Regions from separate parts of the Cellvibrio sp. 25HG11W-0 genome, predicted to be linked through region 2. Evidence: predicted binding sites of a transcription regulator. Region 2 holds the regulator's gene; each other region holds the start of a gene.
What was found. The regulator FliA, encoded in region 2, starts transcription of late flagellar genes. The targets are predictions, from matches to a motif close to TAAAGTTATNNNNNNNNCGGCCGATANCC.
Positions count from the first base shown of each region.

Region 1: fliD (flagellar filament capping protein FliD) is a predicted target of FliA. The motif match lies at 1,826-1,854, and genes of this name have one in related genera.
Region 3: AC0KUT_RS10050 (flagellin N-terminal helical domain-containing protein) is a predicted target of FliA. The motif match lies at 3,869-3,897, and genes of this name have one in related genera.

Region 1 is NZ_CM174230.1:2,401,874-2,408,135, forward strand. It holds gene AC0KUT_RS10060 (flagellin N-terminal helical domain-containing protein) at 1-1,615, shown strand, start outside; gene fliD (flagellar filament capping protein FliD) at 1,889-3,940, shown strand; gene AC0KUT_RS10070 (pirin family protein) at 4,017-4,871, opposite strand; gene AC0KUT_RS10075 (FMN-dependent NADH-azoreductase) at 4,943-5,542, opposite strand; gene AC0KUT_RS10080 (LysR family transcriptional regulator) at 5,673-6,262, shown strand, end outside.
Region 2 is NZ_CM174230.1:2,088,920-2,095,181, reverse strand. It holds gene AC0KUT_RS08690 (chemotaxis protein CheA) at 1-1,020, opposite strand, end outside; gene AC0KUT_RS08685 (protein phosphatase CheZ) at 1,046-1,849, opposite strand; gene cheY (chemotaxis response regulator CheY) at 1,881-2,264, opposite strand; gene AC0KUT_RS08675 (RNA polymerase sigma factor FliA) at 2,501-3,211, opposite strand; gene AC0KUT_RS08670 (MinD/ParA family protein) at 3,269-4,093, opposite strand; gene flhF (flagellar biosynthesis GTPase FlhF) at 4,240-5,844, opposite strand; gene flhA (flagellar biosynthesis protein FlhA) at 5,904-6,262, opposite strand, start outside.
Region 3 is NZ_CM174230.1:2,394,520-2,400,781, forward strand. It holds gene flgK (flagellar hook-associated protein FlgK) at 1-1,217, shown strand, start outside; gene flgL (flagellar hook-associated protein FlgL) at 1,345-3,243, shown strand; gene AC0KUT_RS10045 (flagellar protein FliT) at 3,453-3,779, shown strand; gene AC0KUT_RS10050 (flagellin N-terminal helical domain-containing protein) at 4,008-6,062, shown strand; gene AC0KUT_RS10055 (flagellar protein FlaG) at 6,134-6,262, shown strand, end outside.

The DNA.
Region 1 (6,262 bases), 310 kb from region 2:
AGACGGTTCACTCGGAAAAGTGAACTTGCAAGTTGGCTCTGATGCAAATCAGACCATCACCATGAAAATACCTGCAATGGATGCAAAAACCCTCGGTATGGGCTTTGTGGGTGTTGATATGCTTGGTGGACAAATGGATTTGGTTGGTCCTCCGGCCTTGGTACTGAATGAAAATGATGTGCTCATTAATGGTCAATCGCTGGTAAAAGCGCTGGAAACCTTTGATGGCGCTACAGATACTTGGGATAAGTTAATTGGTTATATTAATACCAATGTGCAGGGAATAGATGCATCTAGCTACGCTCAAGCAACGGGAACCGGTGTTGGTACAGGGGTGCTTGAAAACGGTGGAATCTTCGAAGTTACTATTACTAAGTTGGATGGTTCCTCTAGCGTTATTCAAATCACTAACACGCAAAATATTAAAGAGCTGTCAGAAAAGATTAACTCAGAAAGTGGTGGCTTGCTGAATGCGTCTATTGATGACAATGGTCGCCTAAGTCTTGCCGCGCAAAATGTTGCAGGCTTGACGATTGTGGATACAACTAATGCGGGCGGGTCTATAGCGGGCACCTACAACGGTCGCTTGGTGCTTGAGTCAGAGCATGGTGATCCTATCACTATCACCCGCGGTTCAACGGGCACGCTGCTCCAGCTTGATAAGCTTGGTTTTAGAGAGAATACCAATGCTGGTCAAGTAGAAGGGGTAGGTATTACCACACCGGCTGTAGCGTGGAATGTGGGCGATCTAAGTATTAATGGGGTTAGTATCTCTAACAAAGATACTGATAGCCTTGCGGGCAAAATTGCGGCAATTAATACGGTACAAGAAGATACTGGCGTTACGGCGCAAGCCTTTGTTGCCACCACATTGGATTTTAGTGGAGTTGATTTGACCACTATTGCGAGCCCTCTGTTGATGAACGGTGAAGCTATAGCCATTAATGGTTTGACGACGATTGCCGATGTGGTTAATGCATTCAATGCGAAGAAAGATACCACTGGCGTAACGGCAACGCTTCTTGGGACGCGTGTAGTGCTTGAGGGTAATGCAGCGGCTATTACCTTCGGTACTGATGGTACCAATGATGGCTTAACGGATTTGAATGCGGCTGCATTACAGATTCAGTCTGGCACAGGCGCAGCAGCAACCATTGGTGCAGTAACGGAGACCGTACCTGGTGGTATTAAGCTCACCAGCACTAACTCTTCGCCCATCAGTATTAAGCTTGGCCCAAATGCTGTAGCCGCGACTATGGGATTGTTAGAGTCTAATGTTACAGCCGAAGGCGCCTTTGGTACGGCTATAGCCTCTATCAGTATTGCGACGGCTCAAGGTGCGCAGAAAGCCTTAGGCGTAATTGATAAAGCTTTATCAAGTATCAATGAGGCGCGCTCACAGTTAGGTGCTATCAATAACCGTCTTGACTTCACCATGTCTAACTTGGCGAACATATCGGAAAAAACATCTGCATCTCGCTCGCGTATTGTAGATGCTGATTTCGCGGCAGAAACGGCTGCCTTAAGTCGCTCGCAAGTCTTGCAGCAAGCGGCACAGGCGATGCTTGCACAGGCAAATGCACGGCCGGAGCAGGTGTTACAGCTATTGAGATAGCATTTGAGGTGTTCTTTACATCGCTTAAACCGCAGGAAACTGCGGTTTTTCTTTTTAAAAAATTCAAACCTAGCATTAAAGTGCACAAGGAATATGTTCGTTTTAATTTTCTAGTGTGGCCCGCTTTGTGCTGTTTATATTTATATCTATCTAAATGTACTTATAGCAGCAGATTGACGGTGATTTTTTAAAAAAAGCGGCAAAATAGGCTAAAGTTTGCCCGTAGCATGCCGCTAACATTCATATGGCGGTAAATTTGAGGCCGGAGGCGTTATGATTAGCAGTACATCAAATACTACGAGCAATGCATCGACAGGGTCGAGCATTATCAGCGCCTTGGGCACAGGTTCAGGTATTGATAGCAATAAACTGGCTGATCAGCTCACTGAAGCTAATAAGATGGTTCAAGCTGGAAGGCTTACCACCAAGAAAACACTGCTAGAAACACAAATATCCGATTACGGTATGTTGCGTAGCTCTCTCTCTAAGTTACAGACTGCTGCAGGATTACTCGGCAATGCGGATACCTTCAACGCCAAATCTTTATCTATTCCTGACACTAAATTAATCGGCATTACCAAGCTGAATGCTTCAGCAGGTGCGGGCAACTATCAACTGAAAGTAGAGCAAGTGGCTCAGTCCCAATCAGTGAGTTCAGGGGCTTATGACTCACTGACTTCACCGGTGGGCAAGGGCACGCTCACGTTGCGTTTAGGTGAGTGGAATGATGCCCTAAATGATTTTACCGTTGACTCCACTAAAACTGGTGCAACCATCACCATCGATGACGGAAATAATTCTTTAACTGGGTTGCGTGATGCTATCAATAAGGCTGCTATTGGCGTCTCTGCCAGTATCGTGAGCGATGGTGGTTCTTATAAGTTGTTACTAACTGCAAAGTCTGGCGCGAAAAATGAAATTGAAATTACGGCCGCTGAAGATCCCAGTTCACTTGGGTTGGCGAGTCTTAATTTTAATGAGACCACTTCCAATCTAACCCAACAACAAGGTGGTTTAGATGCAAAAATCCGCGTTAATGGGTTACTGGTCAATCGCGAATCGAATCAAATTAATGATGTAGTTGCAGGTCTTGAGTTCGATTTGTTTACAGCATCTTTAACAGAAACTATTAGCGTTACTGTTTCTGAAGATAAGGCTGTTGCGGAGCAGACAATCCGTGATTTTGTGGCGGCTTACAATACTTTTAAAACTGAAGTTGAAAAGCTGGTTGGATTTGATGCGGAGCTTGATGACTATGGCAGTTTACATCGTGATCCTTTAGCAAAGAATTTAATGCAAGGTGTTCGCAATATTCTCTCGTCAAGCGTGAGTGGGTTGAGCGATGGTTTTACTAGTCTCTCCAATTTGGGTATTCGCACCGAGTTAGATGGCTCATTAAAAATTAAAGAAGTGGAGGGCAATACAGGCTTTCGTGCGGCCATTGATAATAATTTTGCGTTAGTGCGCGATTTGTTTATTCCTAAGACTTCTTCATCGGCAACGAATATTGTTGTCAATAAATTCTCTGCACAGAGTCAGCCGGGCACTTATGACGTGGCTATTACTCAGCAGCCTAGCAAGGGTAAGTTAACGGGAGGTGATCTTCCTGTTTTTCCTGTGGATACGGGTGTTAAGGATTATTCCTTTAAGGTTAAGATTGACGGCATTGAGTCTAATTTAATTACTCTGCCTAGCAATAAGTCTTATTTGACTGGCGAAGCCTTGGCTGCAGACATGCAAAGTCTTATAAACTTGGATCCTAATTTAAAAGAAGTGCGCTCGGTCGTATCTGTGAGCTTTACCAATAATAAGTTGGTATTTACGTCAGACTCTTATGGTTCTACCAGTCAGGTGGCAGTATCTAATGTGGGTGCCGATATTGGTGAAATAGGCATAACCCTAGCGACGGGTGCTAAGGGAACCGATGTCGGCGGAAGCATTAATGGTAAGGCGGCCTTTGGTTATGGCAACGTCTTATTACCCGCCTTGGGTGATGCGTCGGAGGGGCTAGGTTTAACTATTCAGCCTGGCGCCACTGGCGGCACTATTACATTTTCGCGCGGTTTTTCCGGCACTATGACCAATATGATTAATGACTACCTTAAAACGTCTGGAGTCATAAAAGATCGTGAAACAAATATCAATAAAGACATAGTGCGTGTTGAAAAAGATGAGACAGATTTAAATCGTCGCAGTGATGCATATAGGGCGCGCTTGATGGCGCAATTTCAGGCGATGGAGTCTATAGTGCGTTCGTTGAATTCCACTGGCGATTTCCTAGATGGGATACTCGATAGATTGCCATTCACATCAAGCAATAACTAATAGCTAGCGATCGTGCAATAAAAAGCCACCCAAGGATAACTTGGGTGGCTTTTTTGTGTTGTCTATAGCTGTGGGCTTAATAATTGATAAGTTCGCCACTGCGATAGTCTTGAATTGCCTGCTCAATTTCATCTGTCGTATTCATAACAAAAGGGCCGTATTGTACGACGGGTTCGTTGAGCGGTTTGCCAGAGATCACTAAAAAGCGTGCCTCTTCCTGTAGAGAATAAACGCTTAGTTGATCGCCTTTACTTAATATGCCCGCATTTCCTTTGGTTAATTTTCGCTTGTCTTCGCCTATTGCAATATTGCCTTCATAGACATATACGAACGTGTTGTGATCCTCTGGTGTTGCGTGATGAAACTCTGTGTTAGCCGGCAGTTGTAGATCCCAATAAATGGCTTCGGTTGTTAGGCCCTGAATGGGGCCGCTGATGATATTGCCAGCAATAAATGCGCTATTGGCAATGACCTTTATTCGCCCGCCCTGAGGCAGGTTGGCAGAGGGGATGTCCTTTGCTGCAATGTCTTTATAGTGTGCAGGTTTCATTTTCTCTGCAGCGGGTAGGTTCAACCAGAGTTGAAAGCCGCGCATCAATCCATGCTCTTGCTGGGGCATTTCCGAGTGAATAATCCCGCGACCCGCCGTCATCCACTGAACATCACCGCTGCGTAGATGACCTTTGTTGCCCATATGATCTTGGTGCAGCATGTGCCCATCCAACATGTAGGTAACGGTTTCAAAGCCGCGGTGCGGATGTGAAGGAAAGCCTGCGATGTAGTCATCTGCGCTGCTGCTGCCGAATTCATCAAGCATTAAAAACGGGTCGAAACGGGCAGTTTGCTGCTGACCCAAGCTGCGTTTAATCCGCACTCCTGCGCCATCGCTGGTTTCGCGACCTTGAATAATTTGCTGTAGTTGCCGTTGCATAAGATGTCTCCTTAGTAATGATTATTCCCTAATCTGAGCGGCTAAAAAATTATCGGGTATGGGTGCAGTGTTTAGGCTGCTGCACCTTGCTTAATTTCAGCTTTGGCCTGAGTAAACGCATCATCTTTTTGACCCATGTTCAAACCTTCCGCATAGATAAACTGGACATTTTTCAAACCTAAAAAGTTCAAGAAAGTCGTTAAGAATTGGGTCTGCGAATCTGAAGGCAAGCCTTTGTGAATGCCGCCACGAGTGGCAATAATATAAACGGGTTTGTCGTTTAATAAGCCCACTGGACCGGTTTCAGTGTACTTAAAGGTGACGCCCGCACGAGCTATATGGTCGAAATATGCCTTTAAGCTTGAGGGAATGCCAAAGTTATACAATGGCACACCAATGACTATGGCATCTGCGGCTTCAATTTCAGCAATGATTTTGTCTGAGTAATCAATTACTGCTTGCTGCGCTGATGTGCGACCTTCCGCCGGTGAAAAAAGCGCTTGCACTCGCGTTGCATCTAAGTGCGGCACGGCTTCCTTGGCTAAATCGCGTAGGGTGATAGTGCCGCTAGGGTGCTCCGCTTTCCATTGTTGGACGAACTCCTGGCTTAAAACACTTGAGTTCCCATTGTCACCAAACAGGCTGCTATTGATTTGTAATAGGTTTGTCATTGTGAAGATCCTCATGGTTGATCTGACGTAATCTGTGGCTTTATTGCCATGAGGCTATTAAATGATTTGACGAGTGAATGATAAATAGTGATATTTGGTGGATATTGATCTAATAATTGGATGAGTTGCTATGAGTCTTGAGTCAAAAATGCCTGCGGTGAGTGGTATTAGTGAAAATAAAGTCACCCTAGAGCAGTGGCGTGCGCTTTTGGCTGTAATAGACGCAGGGGGATATGCTAAAGCAGCGGAGCTGTTGGGGAAAAGTCAGTCCTCAGTTTCCTATGCTATTACGCAACTTGAATCGGCACTGGGGGTAAAAGCATTCAACCTGCAAGGGCGCAAAGCCGTAGCGTCGCCAGCGGGAGAGTTGTTATATAGACGCGCCAAATTATTGTTAGAGCAAGCAGAGCGTTTGGAGAAGTCTGCTCATTGCTTGTCAGTACAGGTGGAGCCGCTCATTAAAATCGCGGCTGATCTCATTGTGCCGCCCGTACATGTACTCAAATGCTTGGCCATTTTTGCACAAGACTTTCCCGATACCCGTGTTGAGATGTTTGAATCAGTGTTAAGCGGTACTGAAGATGCGCTCTTACAGCGTCATGTAGATTTGGCCATAGGTGGCCGTGTGCCCACAGGGTTTATGGGGGAGAAGTTATTTACGTTGGTGATGCATGGCGTTTCCAGCCCCGAACACCCGCTTCAGCATCTAGGGCGGCCCGT
Region 2 (6,262 bases):
AGGTGCGGCAGAGGCTGCCACTTTTGGTTTTACAGCAGGCGGCGTGGATATCGCCGCAGTAACAACAGCCGCTGGAACAGGAGCTGCACCTGGAGTCGGAACGGTTGGACCTTTACCTTTTCCGTGTAATTGATCGAGCAATGCTTCAAATTCATCATCATTAATTAGTTCAGCATTCGCTTTTTCTATCGCGACCGCGGGTATAGGAGCAGGAGCAGAGACTACTGCTGCACCTTCAACACTTGGGCCCTTACCTTTCCCATGTAATTGATCCAGTAAAGCTTCAAATTCATCATCACTGATATCACTTGACTCTGTTGCGGGGACTACTGGTGCAACTACACTCGCAACAACCGCACTCGGTGCCGCAATGCCAGGGCCTTGTCCTTTACCATGCAACTGATCCAAGATAGCATCAAATTCATCATCGCTAATATCATCATTAGAAGATGATGACGGCTTAACATCTGGAGTCTTAGAAGTGGATTGAGCTGGCGACTTGTCTGCAATAGCATCCAAAAGCTGTTCGAACTCGACATCGGTAATATCGCCGTCTTGATGCGTAGCCGGATCTGCTGAAGGAATACGCTCCGACACGCTAACAGACTCTGCTTCAGCCTCATTTAGATCATCACAAGAAACCAATCGTTCAAGAGCCGCGATAAGCGATGGATCAACCGGTGGCAACTCTTCGCGCTGAGAAACCAATTCAAATTGTTGATTGACTAAGTCTAGTGCTTGCAATACAACGTCCATCAACTCCGATGTAACGCTGCGTTTACTATTACGCAGAATATCAAAAAGATTTTCCGTCACATGGCAGCACTGCACCATAGGATTTAAACCGAGAAAACCTGCACCGCCCTTCACGGTATGAAAGCCTCGAAAAATTGCATTGAGTAAATCTTTGTCATCAGGGCGCTGCTCGAGGTCGACCAGCTGCTGCGACAAGCGCTCCAGAATCTCGCTTACCTCAACTAAAAAATCCTGAAGAATATCCTCGTCGTCACCGAAACTCATTCAACTTTCCTCAAGTAACCGGACATTAAAAACCAAGACTTGACAATAAGTCATCGACTTCGTCTTGCCCGGAAACCACATCAACACGCGAAGTGTTAATTTGTGGACCTTCTGCCTCTGTTTTGCGCTTTTGCATTACATCCTTATCATGACTGATGGTTTCTTCATCCATCGTCAAGCCAGTAACTTCTTCCACCTGCCCTGCAATACGCACCAAACTCACCAAGTCTTTTTCTACATCATTTATCAGACCAATAACGCGTTTAAGTACTTGACCGGTGAGATCTTGAAAGCCCTGCTCCAAGACTATATCTTGCAAGTTTTTACTAAGTTGATCTGTACCAGTTACCATTTGCCCAAGGAATTCATCCATTCGCGCATAGAGCTGACGAAACTCATCGCCACTCATTTCACGTCGCTTGAGTCGCGCCCATTCTTCACGAAGACTGCTTGCCTCCTGGCCCAAATTCATTGCAATAGGGGCGGCCTCATCCACGACATCCATGGTTTTTTCAGCCGCTTTCTGTGTAAGCTCTATTACATAATTTAAGCGATTAGAAGCATCATGAATATCCGAATTTTCAATCTTTGGCGGCTCCTTTGATAAATCCGCATCGACATTAAAATTCACTATGGCGTTATGTAAGCCACGTGTAAGGCGCCCAACGGACTGAAAAATATGCCTGTCGCGTGATTGAGTTATGCTTTGAATTAAGACTGAAGCCTCGTCAAACTGATTACTCTGCAATTTTTCTGCGAGCAACTTCGCACACTCTTTAAGCTCAGTAACAAACTCACTATTAATGTCTGTTTGGATTTCAGATACCATTGCGACGCCTTTTTATAATTGACGCGAGGAATTAACCTACACGCTCAAAAATTTTCTCAATTTTTTCCTTGAGTGCCTGTGCAGTAAACGGCTTAACCACATAGCCATTAACGCCTGCTTGGGCTGCCTCAATGATCTGATCGCGCTTGGCCTCTGCCGTCACCATCAGTACCGGCAAACTACGCAATTTGTCGTCGGCGCGAACCGCTTTTAACAGATCGATGCCTGTCATACCCGGCATATTCCAATCTGTCACTAAAAACTGGAAATCTCCATTTTTTAGCATTGGCAACGCCGTGACACCATCATCCGCCTCGTGAGTATTGGAGAAGCCCAAATCACGCAGTAAATTTTTAATAATCCGTCGCATTGTTGAAAAATCATCAACAATCAGGATCTTCATATTCTTATCCAATGCAACCTCCACTACCCCTAACGGGAATTTCAATTAATCTTAGTCTAGTCGGAGTTAAGGCTTAGGCCAGTAACAAAGGCTTATATCCTTAACTTTTATAACAAAACCTAGCCAATATTTTCACAATGATCATAAATTCATCTGTATCCGCACACAGGCTGTACATTTTTTGATGAATCTGCAGAAATTTCTATCACCCGATTGAACAGCCAAATTGCCGACACATGTTTTTTGTTTTACCAACCAGAAAGCTTTTGCCGCAAGCGTGCCGCCGCTTGGCTATGTATTTGACTTACACGGGACTCGCTAACACCTAGCACCAAACCTATCTCTTTAAGATTCAATTCCTGATCATAATAGAGCGCCAGTACCATCCTCTCTCGTTCAGGAAGATTTCCAATTGCTTTAACAAGTGCTTTTTTAAGCCCGTCGCGCTCTAACCCCTCTATAGGGGTGACAAATGAACTGCCATGTTCCGAGGCATCTATGTTGCTATCGTCATCGCCAAAAGTTTCTTCATAGCTAAACAAGCGGCTGCCATTAGAGTCCTGCAGCATAGTAAAATATTCATTAAGTTCAACACCAAGTTCAGCGGCAATTTCAACATCGCTGGCGTCTCGACCTAAACGCGCCTCTACTTTCGCCACAGCCTGAGCTATACGACGCGCATTGCGATGCACAGAGCGCGGCACCCAATCGCCGCGCCGCATTTCATCTACGATTGCACCGCGAATACGAATCCCAGCATAGGTTTCAAAACTTGCACCGCGCGCCGAATCGTATTTTTGAGTAGCTTCTATAAGCCCAATCATGCCGGCCTGAATAAGATCATCGACCTGTACGCTCGCGGGCATACGCAGCATCATATGATAAGCAATACGCTTCACCAAAGGAGCGTAATCTTCAATATTGAGTTGTTGTTCGGCAAGTTGCTTTTTATCGTACATGGCTAAACCATTGACTGCGGCCATTTCTGAGCACCTGTTCTGACACACCGAAAAGTCTTAGCGCGCATTCGCTGCTTGCAGTAAACGCTCGACAAAAAATTCTAGGCGCCCTGTCGGTGAATTAGGCAATGGCCATCTGTCGACGGCCTGAGCCAAAGCGCGAATTGCCACAGCAGCTTTTGAGCTGGGCGCAAATTCCAATAATGCTTTTTGCTTTTGAACCGCTTTGCGCACATTTTCATCAAAGGGTACTTGACCCACAAACTGCAAGGTCACATCTAAAAAACGTTCACATACGTGATTGAGTTTATTAAACATGTTGATACCTTCTTGAGCTGTACGCGTCATATTCGCGACGACCCTGAAGCGGAATAAACCGTATTCTTTATTTAATAACTTAATTAATGCATAGGCATCCGTTATTGATGATGGCTCATCGCACACGACAATGATGACCTCATTAGCCGCACGCACAAAACTGACCACAGTGTCGGAAATACCAGCGGCTGTATCTATGACAAGAACATCAACTTGGTCGGACAGATCATTGAAGGCATTAATTAAGCCCGCATGCTCAGCAGAACTTAATTCCGCCATGCGTTGAACACCGGAAGAAGCAGGGACAATTTTTACACCACCAGGACCAGTTACGAGCACCTCACTTAAGCTGTGGGTACCCGCTAAAACATCAGCCAGCGTATGTGTGGCCTTGATACCCAGCAGTACATCAACATTGGCCAAGCCCAAATCCGCATCTAAAAGCACCACCCTGCGGCGCATTTCAGCCAAGGCAATACTGAGATTTACGGAGATATTGCTTTTGCCTACTCCGCCCTTCCCGCCAGATACGGCGATGACTTGAACTGGTCGCGTTTGACTCATCTAACTTTAACTCCAAGCTCGCTTACTACTCTAAGAGGTTCAACTTTAGTGTGAACTGAGTATAGATATAGATTTGCAGTCCGGCTGACTAATTTCATATTACGAATCCAGCAAGCCTGCTTATAACCTATAGCCTTATATTCGTCTTAACATGCGGCAGCGGCGGGGTTGGCCTTTAACAACCCAACTGCTTTAGCCACCAGCTGATGTGCACGCGCCACATCTAGGTTTTTAGGTATGTCCTGCCCGTCAGTGGTGTAGGTAATAGCCAAGCGACTTTGCATGACCACGCCCAAAGCTTCACCCATACTGGCCGTCTCATCTAATTTAGTCAGAATGCAACCCTGAAGCCGCGCACTACCATAAGCATGAATAGACGCTTTTAGCATTTGTTCTTGGCTGTTACAGGACATGACCAAGAAGGTTTTTACCTGCTGCTGTGTGGCCAATGCATCCAACTGCGCCTTAAGATGCGGATCGCCTTGGCGAAAGCCCGCTGTATCAATTAATACCAATGAACAGTGACGTAGACTACGCAGCACCGTTTCCAGCGTATTGTTCTCATCTACAACTCGTACAGGCACCCGCAATATGCGCGCGAGTGAGCGCAATTGATCATGGGCCGCAATACGATAGGTATCCGTAGTGATAAGCGCCACCTTATCTGCGCCATGTTCAAGTACGTAACGTGCAGCTAGCTTGCCAATAGTCGTTGTTTTCCCAACGCCAGTTGGCCCTACAAACGCAAAGATACCGCCCTGATTCACAACATCGCGGCCATTGATCGGTAATTGATGTGCAAGATTGGCCAAGGCATCAGGCCAAGCCTCACTAAGACTTGATGTTTTTTTACAGCTTAATATTACTTTCGCTATAGCCTCTTTTGGCAAACCAAGACGCACAAGACGGCGACTTACACTGGCCAAAATAGGAGAGTTTGGATAATTCGTTGGCTGGCCCGTTAGCCGATCCAACTGCTGCTCAAGTAAATAGCGCATATCGGCAATTTCCGCCTGCAGCTCACTTAACTGGGCAGACTGATCCGTGGATGGCATTAAGTCTTTTAGCAGTAGATCTTTAAACGAAGGCTCAGATTTTTTTGGAGCCAATAGGACATCATCATCAACAAGAGGATATTTTTCAGCTGCACTCATTGCCTTTTTCGATCCGACACTTTTCACACTTTCTTGCCTATTCACTTTTTGATCGGCAAGGGATGTATTGCGCTGAAGCTGCGGAGTTTCATTAGCTAGACTGTTTTGCTCTATTCCCTGCGCCCGACGCGGAATAGCTGCGTTGACGCGGTTATCACGCCCCACCAAATACTCTTGTGCAGACGCTTTAGCTGTATCTTCAGCCTTGCGTTTTGCGAGCATACGCTGACGCGCCAGTTCAATATCTTCAGCTAACTGAACACCACTTTTACCGGCATTCGGATGATCCAGCTTCGGGCTGAGAATAGCAGCGCCGCCTTTCGTCATTTGGTAATCGCGCGCTTGTTGATTATCGCGTGCTTGAGTTTTTCCGAACGCGCTATCGCTCAACAGCGGCGCAGCACTATGTCCTTCAAGCTGACCAAATGGCTGCTGTTGTAATTGCTGAAGTTCACTATCCGTGCCCATAGTTGTGAGCAACTCCACGCCTTCTGGAATACGATTACTGGAGAGAATAATGGCATCAGGCCCGAGCGATTGGCGAACCAGTTCGAGGGCTCGACGCATATCAGCAGCGACAAAACGTTTAACCTGCATATCAATCTCCTAGAGTAAAAACTCACAATTACTAACCAGCGCAGCACGATGATGGATGGTTATTTATCAGCACCGACAGTCGCATCAATACTGATTTGTTTGTTATCGGGTATCTCGTTGTAAGCCAAGACCCACATATCGGGAACACTATGGCGGACGAAGCGCGCCATCATTACACGTAGCGGTGCAGCAACTAATAACACTAAGGGTTTACCTGATGCCTCTTGCTTTTGTGCGGTCCTGATTAAGGATTGTTGCAAGCGATCAGCCAACCCCGGCTCAATGAAGGCGCTGTCATCAGCGCCAGATTTTTGTGCCTGCTGAACACTACCCAGCAATAACTGTTCCAAACTTGGCTCAAGGGTGATAACAGAGAGCTCAGACTCTCTACCTATAATGTTTTGCACCATTTGCCTCG
Region 3 (6,262 bases), 310 kb from region 2:
CGATTTTTACGACAGATATTGGCGAAACTCGGGTGATGGGTAAGGGCGAACGCAATGGGTTGCCTGATGGGCGTGCACCGCAAACATTAGATCCTTATTCTGTTCCGCCCAATCAGCCCATGAAGCCATCAAGTATTCAGCAGTCTAATGGCTATTTGGCGGAGCAATTAAACTTTACGTTTAGAGATCCTGCCACAGGTGCGGTTTCAAATAAAACCATCACCACCGTTTCTGGTGCGTCGGCATTGCAAACTGCTGCGCAAATTAGTGCGCTGCCAGGTGTTACGGCAAACGCCTACACCACTGCCACAATTACGGATATTAATTTCGACTCGACGACTTATGCACCGCCCTTGCAGTTGTCAATTAATGGCGAAAATTTACTTGAGTATAATTTCAATAATACTGCCATGGGGTTTGAGGTACCTGACCCCAATGTGAGCGAAGTTGATTTTAATACTTATGTGGCGGCGCGGATTAATGAAAATCCTAATTTAAAAACCTTAGGGTTTCATGCGCAGAGCGGTAGTAATCCAATCACGGGGGCTCCAGAGCTGCGTATAGTTGCCAGTTCTGGTGTGAATATTGATATTCGTATAAAAGCCACAAGCGGTACGTCTAATACTATTGATGTAAACGACAGTAACGGTAATCCCAACGTACGTTTAACGGGCGTAGATACAGGTGCGGGTGAACAAAGTGCTATTACCGTTGGCGGTCGTATTGATGTCACCATGGCCAATGGCATTAGTATGCAAACATCGCCTACTAATAGTCCTTTATTCGGCGATAGTAGTGCCGCCGGTTTTGCGGCTTCGTCTTATGTTGGTTATCAGGCAGCGATCAGTGGTCAACCTAAAGCAGGGGATACCTTTACCATTGGGTTTAACACTGATGCTAAAAATGACAACCGTAATGCACTAGTGATGGCCGAACTTGAAACAGCGGCAACTATGCAAGGCGGCACCCTAAGTTTTCATGGTGGTTATGGCAAGCTCGTCGAAGAAGTAGGCACCAAAAGTAGTCTGTCAAAAATTAATACAGAAGCGAGTAGGAGCCTATTAGAGCAAAGCCAATCGATGCGCGATGGTATTTCTGGCGTTAATTTAGATGAAGAAGCGGCAGATTTGATAAAGTTTCAGCAGCTCTATCAGGCAAATGCGCAGGTGATTTCTGTCGCACGCGAACTTTTTGACACCTTATTGAATGCACTTTAACTAATATCGGCAAGTTTGGTTTTTATGAATGCAACCTTGGATCGCTTTGTGCATTATTTAATGAAGTGGTGGAGTAGAGGCAAATAGTTGCCACTCCGCGGTAATGCCGTTACGACGGGAGCACATAATGCGTGTATCAACCTCACAAATATATAACATCGCAACCTTGGGTATGAGCCAGGCGCAAGCGGCTGTAACTAAAACCCAAGAACAAATGGCAACGGGTAAGCGCGTGCTGTCACCCGCTGATGATCCCGTTGCGGCAACGACTATTTTGCAATTGAATCAAGAGCTCTCACGCACGGAGCAATTTAAGAAAAATATTGATGTGGCCGAGAATGGTCTCAATTTAGAGGAAACAAATTTACAGACCATTGTAGATTTGGTTCAGCGTATGCGTGAGATTGCGGTTTCTGCAGGTAATACCGCGGTCATGACCAAGGAGAACTATCAGTCTCTCGCGGCAGAGGTGGATACGCGTATTAGCGAATTAGTGAATCTGCAAAATACTCGTAATTCATCTGGCCAATATATATTTGCCGGATATCAAAGTGGCACTAAGCCTTTTGTGAGCGACGGTGGTGGAAACTATTCATATCGCGGTGATGAAGGACAACTGCGGTTGCAGGTTTCCACGTCCGTGAGCGTTGCAGTGAGCGATTCAGGTAAAAAACTATTTGTTGATGTGCCGAGTGGCCATAACACGTTCACCACATCGGCGAGCGCCAGTAATAAATCATTGCCACCCGCTATAATTTCCGTGGGGCAAGTATTTGATCAGGAAAAATTCGATAAACTTTACCCAAATGATTTGGTTGTTTCTTTCACCAAATCGGGCTCAGCAATAAATTTTAATGTCAGTGAACGCGCTTCTGGTAAACAGTTGCTGGTCAATCAGCCTTATATTCCCGGTGATGATATTGAGGTTGCCGGTGCGCGCTTTAAAGTATTGGGAAATCCTTATCCTGGCGAGGCCGCAATTGCAGGCAGCTTACCCTTTAGTGCTGCGCCGCCGTTAGCGGCAATCAATCCTGGGGATTCAATACGTATAACGGTGGGCGGTAAAACGGAACAGCTTACCTTCGCAGGTGGTGTTGCTATAGGAGATACCGCGGCATTTCTTGCTGAATTAAATACTGGCGCAGCTATCCCACCTACATTGCCTACGGGTAACGCTGCTAAGCTTGCCAACCTTGGTATTACTGCTACGGTGTCGGGTTTTGCGAGCCCTGTAGGGCAAAATATTTCTTTGAACGATGGCACTGGGGTTAGTGCTGCGGCCATTATGGGTAGCAATGGCACACGTTCAGTCAACCTTCCTTTTACGGCTCCCATTACGGCACATGATTTCACTGCCGCACCACTTACCTTTCAGTTGGAGGTAAACGGCAAGACTGAATCAATTACCTTTAACCAAAATATCACTAGCACCTTGGATCTTGCCGCCGCCTTTAATAGCCCCGCCAATAGTGCTCAGCTCGCGCGCCTTGGTTTAAGCGTGACGGAGCAGGGGATTATCTCCAATGCCAATAATAAGGTGACGATTAAAGGCGGCAATATATTTTTAGATGGTGTGACCGGTTTAAATACCCAAGAGGCGGGAACCTCTTCGACGCGCGGCGTACCAGTTAAGCCCGGGGATAGTTTTTTTATTGAGTCTACTGACAAGCAAGCGTTGCTCACCACACTTGCTCGTTTTAGTGATGCGATGAAAAATGTCGATAACTCGCCAGAGAAAAAGGAGGAGCTAGCGAAGATGGTCGCGAAAACGCTAACCAATTTAGATAATACAATTACTAGTTTAGCTTCGGTGCAAGGGGAGGTCGGGTCGCGCTTAAATACCCTAGAAAGTTCAACCGAGTTAAATTTGGATATAACCTTGTTCAGCAAAACTGTTTTATCCAGTCTTCAAGATTTGAATTATGCTGACGCTTCTATTGAACTGTCTATGCAGTCCTTTGTACTAACAGCCTCTCAGCAGAGCTTTGCAAAAGTAAGTCAGTTAACCTTATTTAATTATCTCTAATCTTCTGTTAATAAGCTTAAGCATGGGCAAATAACCAATACAGAGTTTGGCGCGCTGTATTGGTGATGGTGCTCGTATTTACTGCCTAATTGCCCTAGGTATTACCTAAGCTCATCTCTACGTACAATTCTTATGCCCAAAGCGCATTATCTTTGCTACTCTTGGTTCATTACGTCGCTCTACCATTGTCTTGTTAAAAAGAGTTTTCTATGGATATGAATTCATTGCTAGATCCTCTCGCGCGTGCCCTCAGTCAATCTCAAGCGCTCTTATCCTTAGCGGAAGCAGGTGACTGGGAATCTTTTGAAACGCTCGTGCAGCAGCGCCAGCAGGGCCTTCTCTCACTCAGTGACGAGGAGTATCTCGAATCCTTAGCTAATGCGAACTTGGAAGCTAAAGCAGCGGGCATTATTCAAGAGATCCAAGGCATAAATAAAATGTTAGCGGTACTTGCAGAGCGCGACCGGGAAAAGGTTTCGTCAGATTTACGTCAGTCTACTGTTGCTAGTAAAGCAATTGATGCTTATGGTCAGTAATTTGGCAAAGTAATTGTTTTATATAACTTTTTTTATCGCCCTTGATTAGTACCTTCGTAGAAAAGTTAGTGTTTACGTTAAAAAACCCCTAAAGCTATTCCTAGATGTGTCGATAACCTTGTTAGAAGTGCTGATTAGTCATTTGTCTCAGACTTCATCAACCGACACAGAGCAGCAAGACCTTAATGTGATGGTCACTGCTTAAGACATTAATCTAGGAGATTCATCATGGCTTTAGTAATTAACACAAACGTCGCCTCTCTGAATGCTCAACGCCAGTTGATGAATTCAGGCAACTCGCTTGATCGCGCCACCGAGCGTTTATCTTCCGGTCAACGTATTAACTCTGCAAAAGATGATGCTGCCGGCCTGGCAATTGCCAACCGTATGACATCGCAGGTTCGCGGCTTGGATCAAGCAATTCGTAACGCCAACGACGGCGTGTCGCTCATTCAAACAGCGGAAGGTGCGCTGTCGGAATCAACCAATATTCTTCAACGTATGCGTGAACTGTCGGTACAGTCTGCGAACGGTATTTATACAACAGGTGACCGTAAAACACTGGATGCCGAGGTTAAGCAACTGGTATCAGAATTGGATCGTATTGCTAAAACCACTTCATTCAACGGCCAAAACTTGCTTGACGGAAAATTGGGTAAAGTTGAGTTGCAAGTGGGCTCAAGTGCTAATCAAACTATCTCATTGAAAGTACCTGCGATGGATGCTAAGACCTTGGGTATGGGGTCTACCAGCGTGGATTTGATTGGTTCCGAAACAGTATTGGCCTCATTTGCCACAACGAAAACCATTAGTGAGGGCGACATTCTTATTAATGGCCAGTCAATTGCGAAAGGCACTGAAACTTTTAATGGTGCTGCAGATACAACTCAGGATTTGCTCGATTTAGTGAATAAAAATGTTCTGGGTGTGACTGCCTCTACCTATGCAGTGGCAAGTGCAACTGCAGCCGGCGATGGTATTTTGCTTTCATCGGAAGCTGTACAGGTAGCCTTAACCAATCTAGATGGTACAACCACAACCATTAATGTTGGCGGTGGCACAAAAGGAACCAGTAGTTTAAGTGAGCTGGTGGATAAAATGAATGCTGAAGCGGGTGGCAAATTCAGCGTCTCTATCGGTGATGATGGCAAAGTTTCATTGTCTGCTGAAAATGTATCCGGCATCGCCGTTACTGATGCTGCTGGTGCTTTAGGTGCTGGCATTACAACCGCCACCACTGCTCGCCTTGTATTAAAGGCAGACAATAATGATCCGGTTACTGTAACGCGTGGATCGACAGGTACATTAGAGCAGCTTGGCTTTCTTGGTTTTAAAGAAAATGATAAAGCCGGTACCATCGAAGGTAACCCAGTTAATGCTACAGCAATAGCCGTTGGTGATTTAAAAATTAATGGTGTGAGTGTTGGTGCTAGCGATACCGGTGGCTTGAGCGATAAGCTTAAAGCAATTAATGCAGTATCTGATCAAACTGGCGTAACGGCTACAGCATTTGTGTCTGCAACATTGGACTTTACAGGTGTGGATCTTGCTGATGTGTTGGCTGAAGACGGCGCTCTATTGAATGGTGTGGCCATTGACTTTAGTAGTGTTGCCTCAGGCGGTCCACTTCAGGCTGTGGTGGATGCATTTAATACTGTAACTGATAGTACTGGCATAACAGCTTCGCTATTGGGTAGCAGAGTCGTCCTAGAAGGTAACGTTGCAAGCTTGGCATTTGCTTCAGATGGTACCGCTGGCTCTTGGGCTGGTTTAGAGACTGCTGGTGTTGAGTTGGTAGTAGGCAACGACGCTGCAGCGACAGCGTTAACTGATACATTGGTTTCAGCTGGCGGCATAAAGTTAACCAGTAATAATGGTAACCCTATCTCTGTTGATGTTAAGGATAGCGCTGCCGAAGCTAAAACTGGTTTGATCGATTCGAATGCTGGTGCTGGCGGTGCGTTTGGTGCTTCAATTGCCTCTTTAAGCATTGATACTCAGGCTAATGCTCAAAAGGCGATTAAGATTATTGATAATGCTTTAACTACAATCAGTGATGTGCGTGCAGAGTTGGGTGCGGTGAACAACCGTTTAGACTTTACGGTATCAAACTTGGCGAATATCTCCGAGAAAACCTCTGCCGCTCGTTCACGTATTACCGATGCAGACTTTGCGGCAGAAACAGCAAACCTAAGTCGTTCACAAGTGTTGCAACAGGCGGCTTCAGCCATGTTGGCTCAGTCAAATGCGCGTCCACAACAAGTGTTATCTCTTCTGAGATAAGTTGACTAGTCTCTCCACTGAGTTCAGTTAAATCGAACTCGGTGGAGAAGCTCCTTAGTGAGGATTAAGGTATGAACGAAATCACTAAAGTCACTGCGAGTCCGACGTCGGTTGCACCGGTGTCGGCTTCGCCACAGGCGGGCAGTGCAAAAGGTCAAAAAGTCGGCAATGATTTGCCGCTTGCCGCTGTTGCGGCAAAA